DNA from 2 places in the Siphonobacter sp. SORGH_AS_0500 genome. Region 2 is predicted to be linked to the other one. Evidence: riboswitches for the same ligand, from Rfam matches in the RefSeq annotation. Region 2 holds a riboswitch; the other holds the start of a gene.
The links. A riboswitch is a leader RNA that binds a small molecule or an ion and turns the genes downstream of it on or off. The one in region 2 is predicted to bind cobalamin.
Positions count from the first base shown of each region.

Region 1: another riboswitch for cobalamin. It lies ahead of QE357_RS24610 (TonB-dependent receptor); the one in region 2 lies ahead of metE (5-methyltetrahydropteroyltriglutamate--homocysteine S-methyltransferase).

Region 1 is NZ_JAVIYT010000008.1:341,173-349,617, forward strand. It holds gene QE357_RS24595 (cobaltochelatase subunit CobN) at 1-375, opposite strand, end outside; gene QE357_RS24600 (cobyrinate a,c-diamide synthase) at 368-1,699, opposite strand; gene QE357_RS24605 (PepSY domain-containing protein) at 1,717-3,252, opposite strand; gene QE357_RS24610 (TonB-dependent receptor) at 3,299-5,665, opposite strand; cobalamin riboswitch at 5,833-6,094, opposite strand; cobalamin riboswitch at 6,204-6,476, shown strand; gene QE357_RS24615 (cytochrome c biogenesis protein CcdA) at 6,570-7,187, shown strand; gene QE357_RS24620 (TonB-dependent receptor) at 7,231-8,445, shown strand, end outside.
Region 2 is NZ_JAVIYT010000001.1:2,170,437-2,178,881, forward strand. It holds gene QE357_RS09125 (trypsin-like serine protease) at 1-346, opposite strand, end outside; gene QE357_RS09130 (phosphoglycerate kinase) at 548-1,738, opposite strand; cobalamin riboswitch at 2,020-2,235, shown strand; gene metE (5-methyltetrahydropteroyltriglutamate--homocysteine S-methyltransferase) at 2,543-4,852, shown strand; gene QE357_RS09140 (acyl-CoA thioesterase) at 4,937-5,323, shown strand; gene QE357_RS09145 (cysteine-rich CWC family protein) at 5,425-5,637, shown strand; gene QE357_RS09150 (VRR-NUC domain-containing protein) at 5,873-7,558, shown strand; gene QE357_RS09155 (hypothetical protein) at 7,840-8,445, opposite strand, start outside.

The DNA.
Region 1 (8,445 bases), on a different contig from region 2:
TTCGCTGATTTCTGCCGGGGGTGTTAAGAACCGATCCGCCGCAATCATCGAATCGATGTAATCAAAAATTGCCCGGATGTGCCATTCGCTGTTAATCGAATGAAACCACACAGAATGTCCATCGAATAGCAAGGTCGCTACGTTGGCCAGCGTGCAGGGGCCGAGGCAGCCGCCTTTGGTTAGGTGCACCTTGTTACGCATTTTCCGGCGAAGCCATTCTTCCTTATACACATCCACCAGCACCGGGGCATACCCCCGGTCGGTGCGACCGCAACAGCAGGCGTTGTAACAATAGGATAAATGTCCGCGTCGCTGGACGATATTAATGGCTTTGCCATCGGGTCGCATGACCCGCTGCCGCTTGATTTCAGACATGGCTAGTAGTGAGGCGGCCCGATTGCTCAAGCCAGTCCATGATAAATTCGGGCTGCTCCGCCCAGTAGATATGAGCGTAAGTAGCTAATGTATTTTGATACTGAAAAAGTTTGGTAGTTACGGGGGCTCCTTTCGCCGAGGTGATCGTCGCAACCGAAGGCAACGATTCATCTTCCTGAATCTTGGAATAATGAAATTCATGCCCCCGAAATTCCCGGCCTTTCCAGTGCATCCGGCGATACCCCAGCGTTAACTTTCGGTTTTGCATGGTCGTCTGGTAAGGGAAAAGACCGACCATGTCAAACGTTTGATTGGCATCGTTGGTCATCCTTTTTCCCAAATACATCAACCCTCCGCATTCGGCATAAGTGATTCCTCCGTTTTCACTGTAGGCACGAATGCTTTCCAGCATCGAACGGTTTTTACTTAACCTTTGGGCATGTAGTTCAGGATAACCGCCGGGCAAATACAGAAAATCCGTTTCGGGTAAAACGGCATCCTCAAGCGGGCTAAAAAAGGTAAGATCAGCCCAGGGTTTCAACGCTTCGAGATTGGCGGGGTAATAAAACGAAAAAGCCTCATCCTGAGCTACGGCCATTCGAAAGCGTTTGAATGGCCGTCCGCTGTTCCGTTGGGGAGTGCAAATTTCACGGTTGCATAGTTCCAGTAACCGATCTACCTGAACCGTTTGCGGAAGGGCATCGGCGATGCGTTGAATAATGGCTTCGTAATCGGTTTCCGAAGAAATATGTAAACCCAAATGCCGCGAGGGAATCTCAAAATCGGGGTTTGACGGTAAATAGCCGAGCACTTCAATGCCCACGTCTTCACTGGCTTCCTTCAAAAACTGGTAATGTGTTGGGGTATTGACGTTATTGAAAATGACCCCTGCGATCTGAATTTCGGGTTTAAAGTGTTTATATCCGTATAAAAGCGGAGCCGCCGAATAGGCCATGGCTTTGGCATTTACGACGAGAATGATGGGAATGCTAAGTAAGGTAGCCAGGTGAGCACTACTGTTTTGCATCCGATCCGATCCATCAAAAAGGCCCATGACGGCTTCACTTACGGCGATGTCCGACGGGCTGGCGTATCGGGTATATAACTCCTGTACGTGAGCTTCTGAAGAAAGAAAGGTATCCAGATTCAGGCTGGTTTTTCCGGCTGCCGTAGCGTGATGACGCGAGTCAATGTAATCCGGGCCACATTTGAAAGGTTGAACGCGGTAACCCCGTTGCCTCAGCACGCGGAGTAACCCCAGCGTCAGAGTAGTCTTTCCGGAGCCGCTGGAGGGAGCCGCAATCATGAAGTGTGTCACGTTCATTATACTCAAGTGCTACTTTAGTTAGAATTGATAACTGACTTATCAACAGTGTTTTTAGAACTACTGGTTAATGCCTTTCTGGCTTTTGAAATCTTTCGTTTCAGCCATTTGTAGGTTAAGACCAAACCCGTACTGCTGGCGGCCATGCCCCCGAGTAATAAGGCGATGAGCGTAATATCCCAAAGCGGTCGGCGGTAGAATAGAAAGCTAAAATCCAGGCTGTGCAAACCGTGGTAGAGCCAGCGTTCGAGCCGGGTCAGGCTTTGATGTTTATAGACTACCTGACTCGTTTTTAAATCTACGTAATACCAGATTTGTTCCGGGGTGTCCAGTTTTACTCGTAAAATCGGTAATCGTTTTTCTCCGTTTTTCGAGTAATAGTAATCATCGTAAGCAGTAAGAATTTTTGTTTCCAATACCGGGCTTTGGGGATGCAAGGTACGAATGCTTTGCTCGATTGTCCCTGAATCAAAACGTTCAAAGGGTTCTGCTCCCGTCTGATTCGCTAACAGAAGTCGGGTATGATGGTCGTCCTGAAAAGCCAGGTAATAGGGCTTACCGTTGAATTGAATCAACTGAATTTCTTTGATCGTTAAATCATTCGACAACTTCTGAAAAGCATGGGCGGGAGTAACCGTGAAGAGTGTAGGGTTAAGCGGGCCGCCCATCCACTGCTCGGTTTCTTTGAGAGAAAGTCGGCTGGAAGGGGCCCAGTTCCAGGGACTCATGGAAAACAATCCGCTCAGAACCCAGGTGAAAGCGAAAAAGCCAAAGATAAATCCGGTATAATGATGCCAGCGAAACCAGCGTTTTTTGTAAGGACTAAAAGCCAGTGAATCAGGATTTTTTCGTGTAAAACGAAGGAACCCCATCCCAATGCCAGCCAGGCACATCATGCAGCCCATTACCGAAATCCAGATGACTACCTGACTCCAGACGGGCCGCTGCCGAATCAAAAAAGTCGGATAGATCCAGTGCGGAATGGGGCCCAGCCAGGCCAGGAAGCGTTGACGAGCCGTAACACTTTGCACGACTTCATTTGAAAAAGGGGAAACGTAGATATACGCACCGTCGTTCATTTTCAGTCGATACACTTCAGGCAGATAGCCCTGGTAGCGGTGGGCAGCCATCCACTGGTCAATTTGGGTTAGCTTTTCGACTTGCCTGACTTCCGCTTTTGTCCAGTTTTGGGCTAATTTACGGGCTAAGGCTTCATTCCCGTAGGGTAGAACGGTAGCGGAATCAGCGTAAAGACTCAGGTGACGGTTTTGTAAAGTAATGATCCGGTAGACCGGACGATTCAATACCATGCCCAGACGGATAGATTTGATAGAATCACTGAGCCCTGTTTTATCAAGAACTTCTGCTGGAGTAAGCAGACAGGTACTCCAATCTATCTTGGCCGTTTGCTGAAACTTCTGATGGGATTTTAGGGTGGGATACGACACGTACATCATCATGATTCCCGACAGAAACCAGATGAGAAAAATCAGGCTTAGGGCAAACCCGAGATACCGATGAATCAGCCGTACCGCTTTAGTAAATCTTTTCACAGAACATGGTAAAAACCGCTGATTTTCAGACCAGCGGCTTAAGAGTTTAGAGTTGATAACTAATCGTGAGTAGGTAATGTCGGGTAGCTCCGGGATAAAACTGCCGGGTTAGAATTACGTTTGTAAAGTAACGTTCGTTGAACAGGTTATTCACATTGGCCCGAATATCTACCCGGCTCATCTGGTAACCCAGGGCCGCATCAACCGTTTTGTAAGCGGGTAATTGGTACGTATTGGCAGCGTTCGCGAAGGCCTTGCTCTGGAAGTTAAAGCCTGCTCCGGCATTTAAGCCTTTCAAAGTCGTTTGCTGAATGGTGTAATTAATCCAGGCATTCACCAAGTGTTTGGGAGCGAGAATAGCCGCGTTTCCGGCAACGGGATTTACCTCGGCACTGGCAAAAGGTAAATATTGAGCCTGCGTGAAGGTATAACCTGCCGTAAGATCAAGTCCGGCGACTGGATTACCCTGAGCTTCTATTTCAACCCCTTTCGATTCTGCCGAACCTATGCGTTTGAAGATACCACCGGACAAACTTTCCACCTGATTATCTTTCCGCATGTAGTAAATGGAGGCATTGGCCGAAAACCTGGAAGATAATTCCAGTCGGGAACCCACTTCCGCCTGATAACCCGTTTCGGGATCGAAGGTCTCGCCGTTGGGAGCCACGCGACGGGAAGGCTTGAAGTAAGTTGAATAAGAAGCGTATACCGATAATGGTTCAATGGGTTGATACACCAGCCCTAGTCGATACGTCAGGGCATTACGGGCAATGGTTGAGGTGGCCCCGTAAGAGGTGACGTGACGTTCCCGATCCACCTGATCGGTATAATAATCTCCTTTGAAGAGGTCGTAACGTAATCCGACTAAGGCTTTGATTTTCTCGGAAAAACGGATGAAATCCTGTAGATAAATGCCGTGAACCGTTTCTATCGTAGCCCGGTAGTAAGTATCATAATAGTTGAGGTAGCCTTGGTTTTCGATAGGGTTGACAACTGGAATTTTAGCAAACTTGCCGGGCCCATCAATTGTACCGTTGTACGTTTTTCGGTCCAGATAGTTCAGCGAATAGCCCAACAATACTTTCTGCGAAATTTTGCCTGTATTCCAGTCATAGGTTAACTCCAACTGGTTTTGGAGGGGTTTGGTCAGGTGATTGAAGTAATAGGGGAACGAGCGGGTAATGGAATCGAGTCGGGAATTGAGGCTTAACTCTTCCGTTGAGAAATAGTCAATGTTATCATCCGAATACGAAAGTTGATTCGAGAGTTTCAGGTGAGGCGTTAACTCCCGCACGTAACGAAGCTGGAAATCCGTCCGTGTGTGTTTTAGAAAATCAGCAGGATCATTATAGCGAGTCGTGATATCCATGCCGGGTACCAGAGCCCCACCTGCCAGTACTGGAATGCCTGAATCGGTTCGGTAAACATCCTTGTTGGCTCCCACGGCAAGATAAAAGTAATCTTTGCTGGTGGGCGTGTATTCCAAAGCTACGTACGCATTATTGGTAGCCACACCCGCCTGCCGAAATCCGTCGGTATTAGACACGCCAAAATCCATGCGGTAACGAAGTTGGGTGTTGATGGAACCACCTGCTCCGGCCCGCATGCGGCGGGTATTAAAGCTCCCGTAGCTGGTCGAAAAATTGGCTCTGAAATCAGCCGTGGGTTGTTTACGAACGATGTTAATGATACCCCCTAAAGCCGAGTGCCCAAAAAGCACCGAAGCAGGGCCTTTTAAAACTTCGATCCGTTCCACATTGGCGAGGTTGGTGTTGGGTGCACTGGTGGAGATGTTATGCCGCTCATCGCGAACACCATCCACCAATAACACAAAGTTGCTGAAACCCCGAATGGTAAAGTGTTGAAAACCACCGTAGGTATTATTGGAACGCACACCCGTGGTATTTTTCATGGCATCGCCCAGATCGTCAATGCCGCGTTGTTCGATGGTTTTGACCGTAACTGAGCTGACTGACAAAGGCAAATCACGAATGGGAACGTCGATTTTGTTAAGGGCTGAAAACGAACGGTTTCGCTGACTGGTAATGGTTACTAACGAGAGCTCGTGCGTTTTTTGATTGAGCTGATAACGTAGTGGCAGACGTTCGCCGGCTTTCACCGTTACCTGAGTTTGATGTGCTTCATAACCTACCCCGCTGACGGTTAACGTATAAGTACCGGTAGGAATGTTTAGTAGCTGAAAACTACCCTCGGCATCCGTGGTAACGCCAAAAGTAGTGGCCTCCAGGCGAATGGAAATGCCGGGTAAGGGTTCTTGATTCTCGGTTTCAACGCGGCCTTCGAGTGAACCGTTTTTTTGTTGAGCGTAACTCTTTAGCCAGACGCTAAGGATAAATGCCAGGGTAGATAAAATGATTTTACTACTCAATCGTGAAGTAGAAGTGGGGAGCATAACTTTTAACAAAAAAGGTTAAAAGCTCTCGGCTTACCTTCCAGTCAATCAGGAACCAGGGAAACAGAAGAAGTCAGTAGAGTTTACGTATAGACGCGACGGTGCATGCACGGCTGTGCCTACCATCCATAAACTCCCCTTTGACGACGCTCTAACCCGTGAAAGCATGATCAGCTAAGAATAAAGGCAGGTCTCCTGACTCGTCCCCTCCCAAACGCCTTCCCATATCCTAACGACACAGTGGCTTTATTGTCAAGGAGTTTACTCAGTTGTCCGTTTTTAGTTTGCCGTTTTCAGTTAATGACCACTGAAAACAGAAAATTGAAAACAGAAAACGGAGCGGAACTTACAGTTGCACGACAGTTCGTGATTTGCACACGATTCCCTATTAATCTGCAGTTAAGCAGAACCTTTTTCCGTGGAAAAATGAAGTAAAGAACTTGAATGAAGGAACAAAAGTAGGGTATAATTCAGCCGTTTATGGACTTACGTTCAATAATAAATTTTCCAGGTGAGGTCTGAACGTTAAAAATAATCGTACTTTCGCGGCTCAATTGGTGCCTTTTCTGCCCGTCAGAAGAAGCTTAAAAGGGAATCCGGTGCAATCCCGGAGCAGTACCCGCTGCTGTAATTTCTACTTAGTTTACAGTTTGCCGTTTACGGTTTTCAATTAGTTTACTACTAACTGAAAACGGCAAACTAAAAACGGACAACTAAGTAAACTCTAAACATTAATGCCACTCCAGCGTGCTGGGGGAAGGCGTTTGGAGTGGAAAGAGCCAGAAGACCTGCCTGTTAAACATACCATTCATGCTTTCGGGAAGAAAGGCAGGAGGCTTCACATGCTTAGGAGGTGTTTCCACCTCTGTCCTGTTTCCCGTGTATACACTCAAAAGGGAAACAAATGATCAATCCTTTATTACTCGATTCGCTGGTGTTGGGCATACAACATTCCTTTGAACCCGATCATATGGCTGCCGTTTCCGTGTTGGCCAGTGAAAGAAAAAAAGGCCAGCTTTGGCGAGTCATCTGGCGGTCTTCGCACTGGGCTTTAGGGCATTCCTTTACGCTGATTCTCTTTGCCTGCCTGATTCTGCTGCTGAAATCCCAGATCTCGGAAGAGGTGGCTTCCTACGTGGAGTTTCTGGTGGGCCCTTTAATGATCTGGCTGGGGGTAGTAGCCATCCGGCGAAATTTTGTTCCGGCACCCATTCAAACGCCGGAAGAGGCCAAAATCAGCCGTTCCTTCGGAGTAGGCATGATCCACGGATTGGCCGGAACGGGAGGAGCCTGTACCGTAGCCTTGACCCTGGCGGCCAAAGATGCCAGCACCGCCGTTTGGATTATTATTCTGCAAAGCCTCGGCATTATCGTAGCGATGACTTTGTACGGTTGCATTCTGGCTTTTTCGCTGAAGCAGGTCGTGCAGCGGGCCGAAAAAGCCCTGGTAATCATCAATTATGCCGTAGGTATTTTCTCCATCCTCATTGGATTCGTAACCCTTTACGAATCTTTTCAGTAATCCTTAGCACTTTTTTCCCCTTTTTCATTTTATATATTTTTACATGCGTTTTACGCCTTATTCGCTGGGACTGGCTCTGCTGGCTCACCAGGCTTTAGCTCAAACTCCGGCTGATTCCAGCCGCAATCTTAATCCGGTGGTGGTAACGGCTACCCGTTCCGAAACCCGACTGGATCGCATTCCCCAAACGTTAAAACTGATTAATCGGGCGGATCTGGACTTAACCCCTGCAAACGATCTGACTGACCTAGTTAAAAAAACGGCGGGCGTACAGGTAATTCAGTATCCGAATCTTTCCTCGGGGGTGGGAATCCGTGGGTTCCGTCCGCAGTTTTCGGGTTTGAATCAGCGGACGTTATTACTCATTGACGGTCGTCCGGCGGGAGCGACGAATCTTTCCACGATTCAGTTATCGGCCATCGACCACATTGAAGTTCTGAAAGGTCCTGCTTCGGCTTTGTACGGTTCACAGGCCATGGGAGGGGTGATTAACGTGATTACCCGTCGTTCGAAAGGAACGCCTACCGGAAACGCTTTTGCCGAATATGGTAGTTTTCAAACGCTTCAGGCTGGCTTTTCTTCGGGGGGTAACCTGACCAGCAAACTCGATTACGATTTATCCTTCGCTTATTTTGAACGGGGAAAAGATTACAAAATCGGGAAAGACAACTGGCTACGAAATGCGTTCGGTTTTAAAAACGCCGTGAAGTATTACGCCAAGGGTACGAGTGAAGAAGTAGATGATCGTCGTGACGATGGTCAGACGCGGCCTTACACCCAATTACAGTATTACTCAGGAGCGTTGCGATTAGGATACCAGATTGCGGAAAACTGGCGGGTAGACGTTCGCGGCGAAAGATTCCAGGCTCGCAATGTTCAATCCCCCGGTGACATTGCTTACGGAATTACGGAAGCCAGTAGTAAGGATGTCGAGCGGGCTTCGCTGGAAGCTTCCTTAACCGGACAAATCGGTGCTCACCAGCCTAGTCTGAAGGTGTTTACTGCCGATGAGGCGAATAATAACTATACCCTGAATGCTTCCGGTAAACCCGTCATCCCTTACCGCTCGAATCGCACGGCAAATGCCTGGTCGGGTTTACAGGTGAAAGATGTGTGGAAGTTAGGACAGCATTCGCTGGTGCTGGGTTATGATTATACCAATGCCTCGACGCAGGGTCGCCGCTGGAGTGATGCCACAACCGAGCGTGCTCCCACGCAGCCCGATTATGCTCTGATTTCTTCGGCTTTTTACGCCCAG
Region 2 (8,445 bases):
CCACAATAGCTCGCCAGGGGTAAGTCGTGGTGGCTGTGATTCGTACACGTTCATCCGGGTAAATCACTACTTCCGACAGCAGTTCTTCTTCGGGGTAACTGGCATAATAGGCATCTTTCAGGGGTTCCTGCTGACCTGTCAGGCTACCGGATTCCTCCGTACTAAAGGCAGATTCTTTGAGATTATTGGAGCTGGCGGTTTCATCATCATCCTGAGCTGTGCGACCGGGGAAGTAACCCTCTACTTTTTCGAGTGTATCTTCAGTTACTTGAGGAGCTTCGAGCGTGAGTGTTTCACCCTGAAAAGGGTCATTGGAAAGAATGGAGGTGCCATTTTTAGTAGCCATTTTCTGAAATTGGTTTAGGTTGAACAAGCGTTTACCTGATTAGTAAGGTGTGACAAAGGTTCAGCTAAAATGGATTTCAGGAAATACCACAATTCAGTGATTCCATGTGAATGAATAGAGCTTGCCGCGATTTTTATTAAAGGTGTGAAATAGAAAAAGCCGACCCTTTTTACAGAGTCGGCTTTTTCTAAGCATTTGTTCTTAAGCTTCCAGAGCAGCTACTCCGGGAAGCGTTTTGCCTTCCATGTATTCCAACAGAGCACCACCACCAGTAGAAACGTAGCTTACGCGATCACCGTAACCCGCGTTATTAACCGCAGCGGCAGAATCACCACCACCAATGAGGGAGAAGGCTCCGTTTTCTTCCGTTGCTTTCACTACGGCTTCTGCAATGGCGTTCGTTCCAACGGCGAAGTTCGAGAATTCGAATACGCCCATCGGACCATTCCAGAGGATTGTTTTCGATTGTTCTATAATTTCCGTGAATACGGCAATCGACTGATGTCCAATGTCCAGACCTTCCCAGCCTTCAGGAATCTGACCGGAAGGAACCGTCGTTTTGGAAGCATCATTCGAGAATTTATCGGCCATAACTGTATCCAGAGGCATAACTAGGTTTACACCTTTTTCTTTCGCTTTCTCAATCAGTTCCAGAGCCAGCTCCATTTTGTCATCTTCGTGAATGGAGTTACCAATCTGACCACCCAGAGCTTTCGTGAAGGTATACGTCATACCACCACCTAAGATGAGGTTATCAACTTTATCGAGCAGTTTTTCGATCACCAGAATTTTATCGGAAATCTTAGCACCACCCATAATGGCCGTGTAAGGACGCTCTACGTTATCCAGAATGCGTTGAGCATTATCCAGCTCGGCCTGCATAACATAACCGCTTACTTTATCCGTGAAGAACTGACCGATAACCGCCGTAGAAGCGTGAGCACGGTGAGCCGTTCCAAAGGCATCGTTTACCCAAACGTCACCCAGTTTAGATAATTTTTCGGCGAAAGCTACGTCCCCTTTTTCTTCTTCTTTGTAGAAACGAAGGTTTTCGAGTAACAGAATTTCACCGGGTTGCAGAGATGCTGCCAGGTCAATGGCCTGCTGTCCAATGGCATCATCCGCAAATTTCACGGGACGGTTGAAGATAACAGACAGGGCGTTTACTAAGTGCTTAAGCGAATACTTTTCAGTAGGTCCATCTTTCGGACGGCCCAGGTGAGACATCAGGATAACCGAACCGCCGTCGTTAAGAATTTTTTGAATCGTCGGAATGGTTGCTTTGATACGGGTATCATCGGTGATTTCGTAACGGTCATTCAGGGGAACGTTGAAATCAACGCGGACAAGAGCCTTTTTTCCGGCGAAATTGTACTGGTTCAGCGTCTTCATCAGTAAGAATCAGATGTTTAAATGAGTAATGATTTGACAACTCTTATTATACGTGTTGATGAGTCGGTCGAGAAAGGAACAAAATTATACATTCGGCCAAACTTCCCTAAACTTCCCTTCTTTTTAGCCTTTAAGTGATAATTTAGATTTGATAAGTTATATTTTTGCTTCTTTAGTTTATCTTTTGCCAAGTAAAAAAGCTCTGTTCCTCTTCATCTTTATTATAACGGCAGAACCGGAAAAGGGTTTAATCCTTTATATTTGCCCCGTTCTTTGTAACGCCCGTCAATCGGATGGTTGGTTTCATTAGCAGATCTTCGCTGCTAAAGGAATGAAAAAGGAATCGTGTGAAAATCACGAGCAGACGTGCTACTGTAAGTATCTGTTTCGAACCTCGAAACAAGTGCATCCCAGATTTCCCATTGTTCCCTGAGGAATGAGAAGGGGGGAGTCGCATGATACAAGCCAGGAGACTTGCCAGCCTTCTCAATGGTCATACCTTCACGCATAGGGTCTGATTCACGCATTGATTTTACAAATTTCTGATTACCCAACTCTGCTCACTGCTAGTCCCGAAACTGGCAGGTTTGCGGTTGTGCCTGAATTGTGCTGATTTCGAAACCAACGAAGTCGGGCCGGGAAAGCTATACCCTTATCGCAGAGGCATTAACTCCGTCATTCGCGTGAACGGATGACGGCTCGTACGTTACTAATGCGGAATCAGTGATTCGTAACAATTCACCGTTTTTGGCGGGTTGGGTGTTTCGAAGGCGTTTTGATAAACCCTTTTTAACACAAAAACACATGGTTACTCACAACCTGGGCTACCCCCGCGTGGGCAGCAAACGCGAACTGAAATGGGCCTGCGAACAATTTTGGGCAGGAAAGATTTCGAAAGACGAACTTCTGTGGGCGGGTCGGCAAATTCGCCGACAAAACTGGCAGACGCAATTACAGGCAGGTCTGCAATGGATTCCTTCCAATGACTTTTCCTATTACGATCAGGTGCTGGATACTGCATTAATGGTGGGAGCCGTGCCCGAAAGGTATCAGGCGGTTATTGATGGAAAAAACAATCGGGAACTGGAGATTTACTTCGCCATGGCTCGCGGAATCCAGAAGGCCGAGCTGGACATAAAGGCGATGGAAATGACGAAGTGGTTTGATACCAACTACCATTACATCGTTCCCGAATTTTTGAAAGATCAGCAGTTTAAACGGTATTCCGATAAGGTCATTCACGACTTCGAAGATGCCAAGCAGATGGGTATTCTTACCAAGCCCGTCATTCTGGGGCCGGTTTCATTTCTGTTATTGGGTAAGGAAAAAGAAGAAGGTTTCCACCGAATTGATCTGCTCAATCGGTTATTACCCGTTTATATTGACGTATTACGCGAACTGAGTTACCGGGGGGCAACCTGGATACAGCTTGACGAACCTTGCCTGACGCTCGATTTGTCAGCTAATGAAAAAATCGCTTTTCAGCAGGCGTACCAGGCTATTCAAAAAGCATTACCTCAGGTTCAGCTTCTGGTGGCGACTTACTTCGAAAAACTAGGTGACAATCAGTCTTTGGCCCTGCAATTACCCGTTTCTGCTTTACATATTGACCTGGTGCGTGGATCGGGACAATTAACCTCCATTCTGGCGGATCACGAATTCGTTACTTCCACTAAAATCCTTTCGCTCGGCGTAGTGGATGGGCGTAATGTCTGGAAAAATGATTTCAGCCAGTCGTTGCAATTGCTGAATGAAGCCATTGCCAAGCTAGGCAAAGCCCGTGTCTGGGTGGCTCCGTCCTGTTCGTTATTGCATGCTCCTTACGATCTGGATTTAGAGAAAAACGAAGCGGTACTGACACCGGAAATCAAAAACTGGATGGCATTTGCTAAACAGAAATTGCAGGAAGTAACCACGCTGGGTCAGTTAATCGAAGGCGAAAATCTGGAGCTATTAGCAGAAAATCAGCAGGCCATAGAAAGCCGAAGGACGAGCTCGCTGATTCATAAACCAATTGTAAAATCCCGCGTGCAAGCGGTTCAACCCAGCGATTTCGAACGGAAGCAAGCCTTTACGATTCGTCAGAAAATTCAGGAAGCAAGCCTTCAGTTACCGCTGTTTCCCACCACTACAATTGGCTCTTTCCCCCAAACCGAAGAGGTTCGTCAATGGCGGGCGAAGTACAAAAAAGGCGATGTTACCAAAGCAGAGTATGAGGCTTTTGTGGAGGGAGAGATCGAAAAATCCATTCGTTGGCAGGAAGAAGTCGGGCTTGATGTATTGGTTCACGGTGAATTCGAGCGAAACGACATGGTTGAATATTTTGGCGAACAGCTTTCGGGTTATGTGTTTACTCAATTGGGCTGGGTACAGAGTTACGGAAGCCGTTGCGTAAAACCGCCCATTATTTACGGAGATGTCGAACGACCTGAAGCCATGACGGTTCGCTGGACGACGTTTGCTCAATCCAAAACGGCTCAATTAATGAAAGGCATGCTGACGGGACCAGTAACGATTCTGCAATGGTCGTTTGTGCGGGATGACCAGCCGCGTAGGGATACGGCTTTTCAGATCGCTTTGGCTATTCGGGATGAAGTGCTGGATCTGGAAAAAGCAGGAATCAAAGTCATCCAGATTGACGAACCTGCCATTCGCGAAGGCTTACCCTTACGCAAAGCCGACTGGGGCACTTACCTGACCTGGGCCGTGGATGCGTTCCGACTCAGTGCCGCCGGCGTTACCAATCAAACGCAGATTCATACCCACATGTGCTACTCGGAATTTAATGACATTATCGAGGCTATCGCCCGCATGGATGCCGATGTCATTACCATCGAAACGTCGCGTTCGCAGATGGAGTTACTCGATGCGTTTTCGAACTTCCAGTACCCGAATGAAATCGGACCGGGAGTGTATGACATTCATTCTCCCCGTGTACCCAGCGTGGAAGAAATGGCACATTTGCTGGAAAAAGCACTTCGAACCATTCCAGCTCGTAACTTGTGGGTCAATCCCGATTGCGGACTAAAAACCCGCCATTGGGTCGAAACTGATCAGGCTCTACGCCACATGGTCGCTGCCGCTAAACAATTGCAGCAAACCGTGAAAGCTTAGGAGTTTAGCGTTTTGGGTTTGGCGTTTAGAGTTAATGTTACATTGAACTCTAAACGCTAAACCCAAAACTCAAAACCATTTTCCATGTCACTCGAAGAAAAAATTAAGGCGGCGGAGACCCGCGTGTTTAAGGCCGTTTTCCCGCACACAACCAACCATTACGATACTTTATACGGCGGTATGGCCATGCAATGGATGGACGAAATCGCCTTCATTACTGCGACCCGTTTATCCCGAAAACCCATGGTAACCGTCTCCAGCGACCGCATTGATTTTCGGCAGGCCATTCAGGCGGGGATGCTGGTTGAATTGATTGGGAACGTCGTACACGTGGGGAACACCAGTATGCGAGTGAGCGTGGAGATTTACGTAGAAAGCATGTACGCCGAAGGACGCGAACTAGCCATACACGGCACCTTCACCTTCGTAGCCATAGACGCAAATAAAAAACCAATTCGAATTTTGGAGTAATGTTTAGGGTTTTGAGTTTAGTGTTAGGAAGTTATTTTGATAAGAAAAGAATTTACGTCGCAAGTATTAACTCAAAACCCTAAACTCCTAACTCTAAACATATGAATAAACATGCCCTTGAAGGCTGTCCGCGTTGTGGGCAGTTATTTACCTGCAAACTCAATGCAAGCTTAAAATGCGACTGCAATCAGATCGTATTAACGCCGTCGGAAATGCAATACATCCGCGATATTTCGATCATGGATTATGACAGCGGCTGTTTGTGTCTGAATTGTTTGCAGGAGTTACAGCAGGAGGCGAGGGCATTAGAGTAAGCTTACTAAATAAAGAAACAAAAAAGTAAGGCCCTGGCCCTGCCGCTGCCAGCTTTTTCGCTGGCAGCAACTAGTTGAAATAATGGTAACTCAACCTGTGAGGCCCTATCAAACGTATTGCTACCAGTGAAAAAGCCGGTCGGTTCACGCGGGCCACGATATTCAGAAACTAATAGCAAATCAAACTTTTTCCTGAGAAAAAGACTTATCATAGCTCTAAGCCACGTAGCTATTTATGTCTGAACGTCTGGAACTTCCACCGAAGTATTACCTCGATTACTTTACCTATTTACTCGCCTTTGTGCGTCGGTTTTACCTGGACTTATTAACCGACGATGAAAAAGAATTTCTTCAGGATTTCGATCAGTTGAGCGAAAACGCTCAGTGCCTTTTTATTCGGTTTACCAACCGAAGAGTGGCCTTTTTTCGGGTTCGAAAAATCAAGTATCCCGAAATTGATAACTGGGCGGAGGCTTTGCTTGAATTGGAAAACAAAGGTTTTGTCGCCCGTTTGTCTGACTATCACCAGAATCGGGCGGGGGAGATTCTTGACATTTTCAGTAAGCCGGAAGTACTAGGTTTTGCCAAACAACTGGCGTTGGATACCAAAGGCAAAGCCAGTCTCAAAAAAGACGAGGTAAGCGACTGGTTGTTAGAATCCGTGCCTTTTCCAGATTTAGCCAGTTATATTGACCAAAGCGAACCCGTAGTCAAGGTTAATTACGAGGCTCAGACGATGCTTTTCAAGTTTTTATTTTTTGGAAACCGGCATGCGGATATGAGTGAATTTGTGGTGCGGGATCTCGGCCATATTCGGTTTGAACGCTTTGATGAAGATCGTTTTGTCCCACATTTTACCTCCAGGGAAGAAGTCGAAGATCGGCTAAAAGTTTCATTGGCGGCGGAAGATTTCCATTTGATGAAAACCGCCGAAACAGATCCTTTGGCAATTAATACCTGGTTTCTGGATTGGTATGAGAATCATGTCCCCCTAGCTGAAATTGCTCAGCCTTCGCTGGATCGCCTGATGCTGAAGATCGCGGGTTTCATGGAACGCCAGAAAAAACTGGAAGAAGCCCTGGTGCTGTTTCGGATGACTACCGCACCGCCGTCGCGGGAGCGGCAGGTTCGGTTGTTGATGAAGTTAAAAGACCCGGAGGCAGCTACGGCTCTGGCTGAGGAGATGTTGATTAACCCTTTCAATGCGGACGAGCAGTTTTTTGCAATTGATTTTCAAAACCAGCAAGCGGCTCAGGGCCAGAAAAAAAGGGCTCGTAAATCGACCACGGAATGGTTGTTGAAATCAGAAAGTGTGACGATTGACGTTAGCTGGCGGTATCGGGTAGAGGAGGGCGTTGCTGAATATTTTCGGGCACAAGGAAAACAGGCGGTACATACCGAAAACTTTCTGTTTGATGGCCTGTTTGGGCTTCTGTTCTGGGATATCATTTTTGATGCCGGAAGTTCAGCCATTCATCACCCCTTACAGCGGTCTCCATCGGATATTTATAAACCTACCTTCTTCGAAAAACGCCGTCCCGCTTTACTGGATCGTCTGGATTTACTGGAAAACAAAGCCGATACTTTCCATTTTCTGGAAGCCGTTTTTGAAGAAAAATACGGTATCAGCAATCCGCTTGTGGTTTGGTTCCCAGAGCTATTAACACTGGTAAAAATTGCGGTAGAAAAGATTCCAGCGGAATTGTTGAAGAAGTTACTCATCGAAATGGCCACCAACGTACGTGAACATACGCGGGGCTTTCCCGACCTGTTTGTGTGGGATGAAACGAGTTATGATTTCATCGAAGTGAAATCTCCCACCGATCACCTTTCGCCGCAGCAGTTATACTGGTTACGCTTTTTCGAAACCACAGGCATCCGTTCCAAAGTATTACGCGTCGTTTGGGGATATGATCAGTAGAGACGGGTTTGCCTTATTTCCATTTCTTTGCCTTATCCGCCATGGTGGGAGGGCTGTCTTTAGATTAATGTCCATTTCCCAGAAAGACGTAACGCAGTCGCTCGGCTTTCCGCCATGGTTGGTATCCTCACCATCCATAGTGGGAAAATTAGTACTAGTATTGTAGAGACGCAATGAAGTCGTGTCTGGGTAAGAGGCGGTTTTTAGGACTAGTCCGTTCTTTTCATCTACCCACCAAATGCTATAAAGTCACGTATCTACCTGCATTTAACAATCCTCACCTACAATTCTTTTAGTTCCGTTGCCACTTTTTCTGCCCAGCGGGCTTGTTCGGCGTGGTTAATGCTGTGGCGGGTTTCGGCGTCGTATAATTCCTGATAGCGATTCATTTCCCGGAAAGACTCCAGAAAAATGTACTGAATCCGGCTATCATAATCTTCCAGCGGCAACTCTTCCGCTAATAAGGCTTTCTTAAATCGTTCCGTAATGAGATGCGTAATGTCAAAATGTAACTGCTCGTGAGCCAGAGCGTACATGTTTGTGGCTGGTTCGGCCGTCCAGGACGAATTTTGAAGCATAAATGCCTTGACCGTCATGTCAATAAACACGGTTCCGTTTTCAACTTTTGTCATCGCTTCATAGCCAAAACTGGTATAAATCAGAGCTCCCGTTCGGGGATTAACTCGCCGGATCGGACCTCGGAAATCATTCCAGGTTAGCTTTCGTTGCGGACTATAAAACACGGTATCACCCAGGCGACCTTTAGGTTCATACTCCTTAAACCGAATCTGTACACGACGGGCAAGTTTCTCGGTTTTCAGTTCATGCGTCTTCACCCAGTTACCAAACTCATGCAAACAGCGTTGCAATGTTTGCCGGATCTGAAT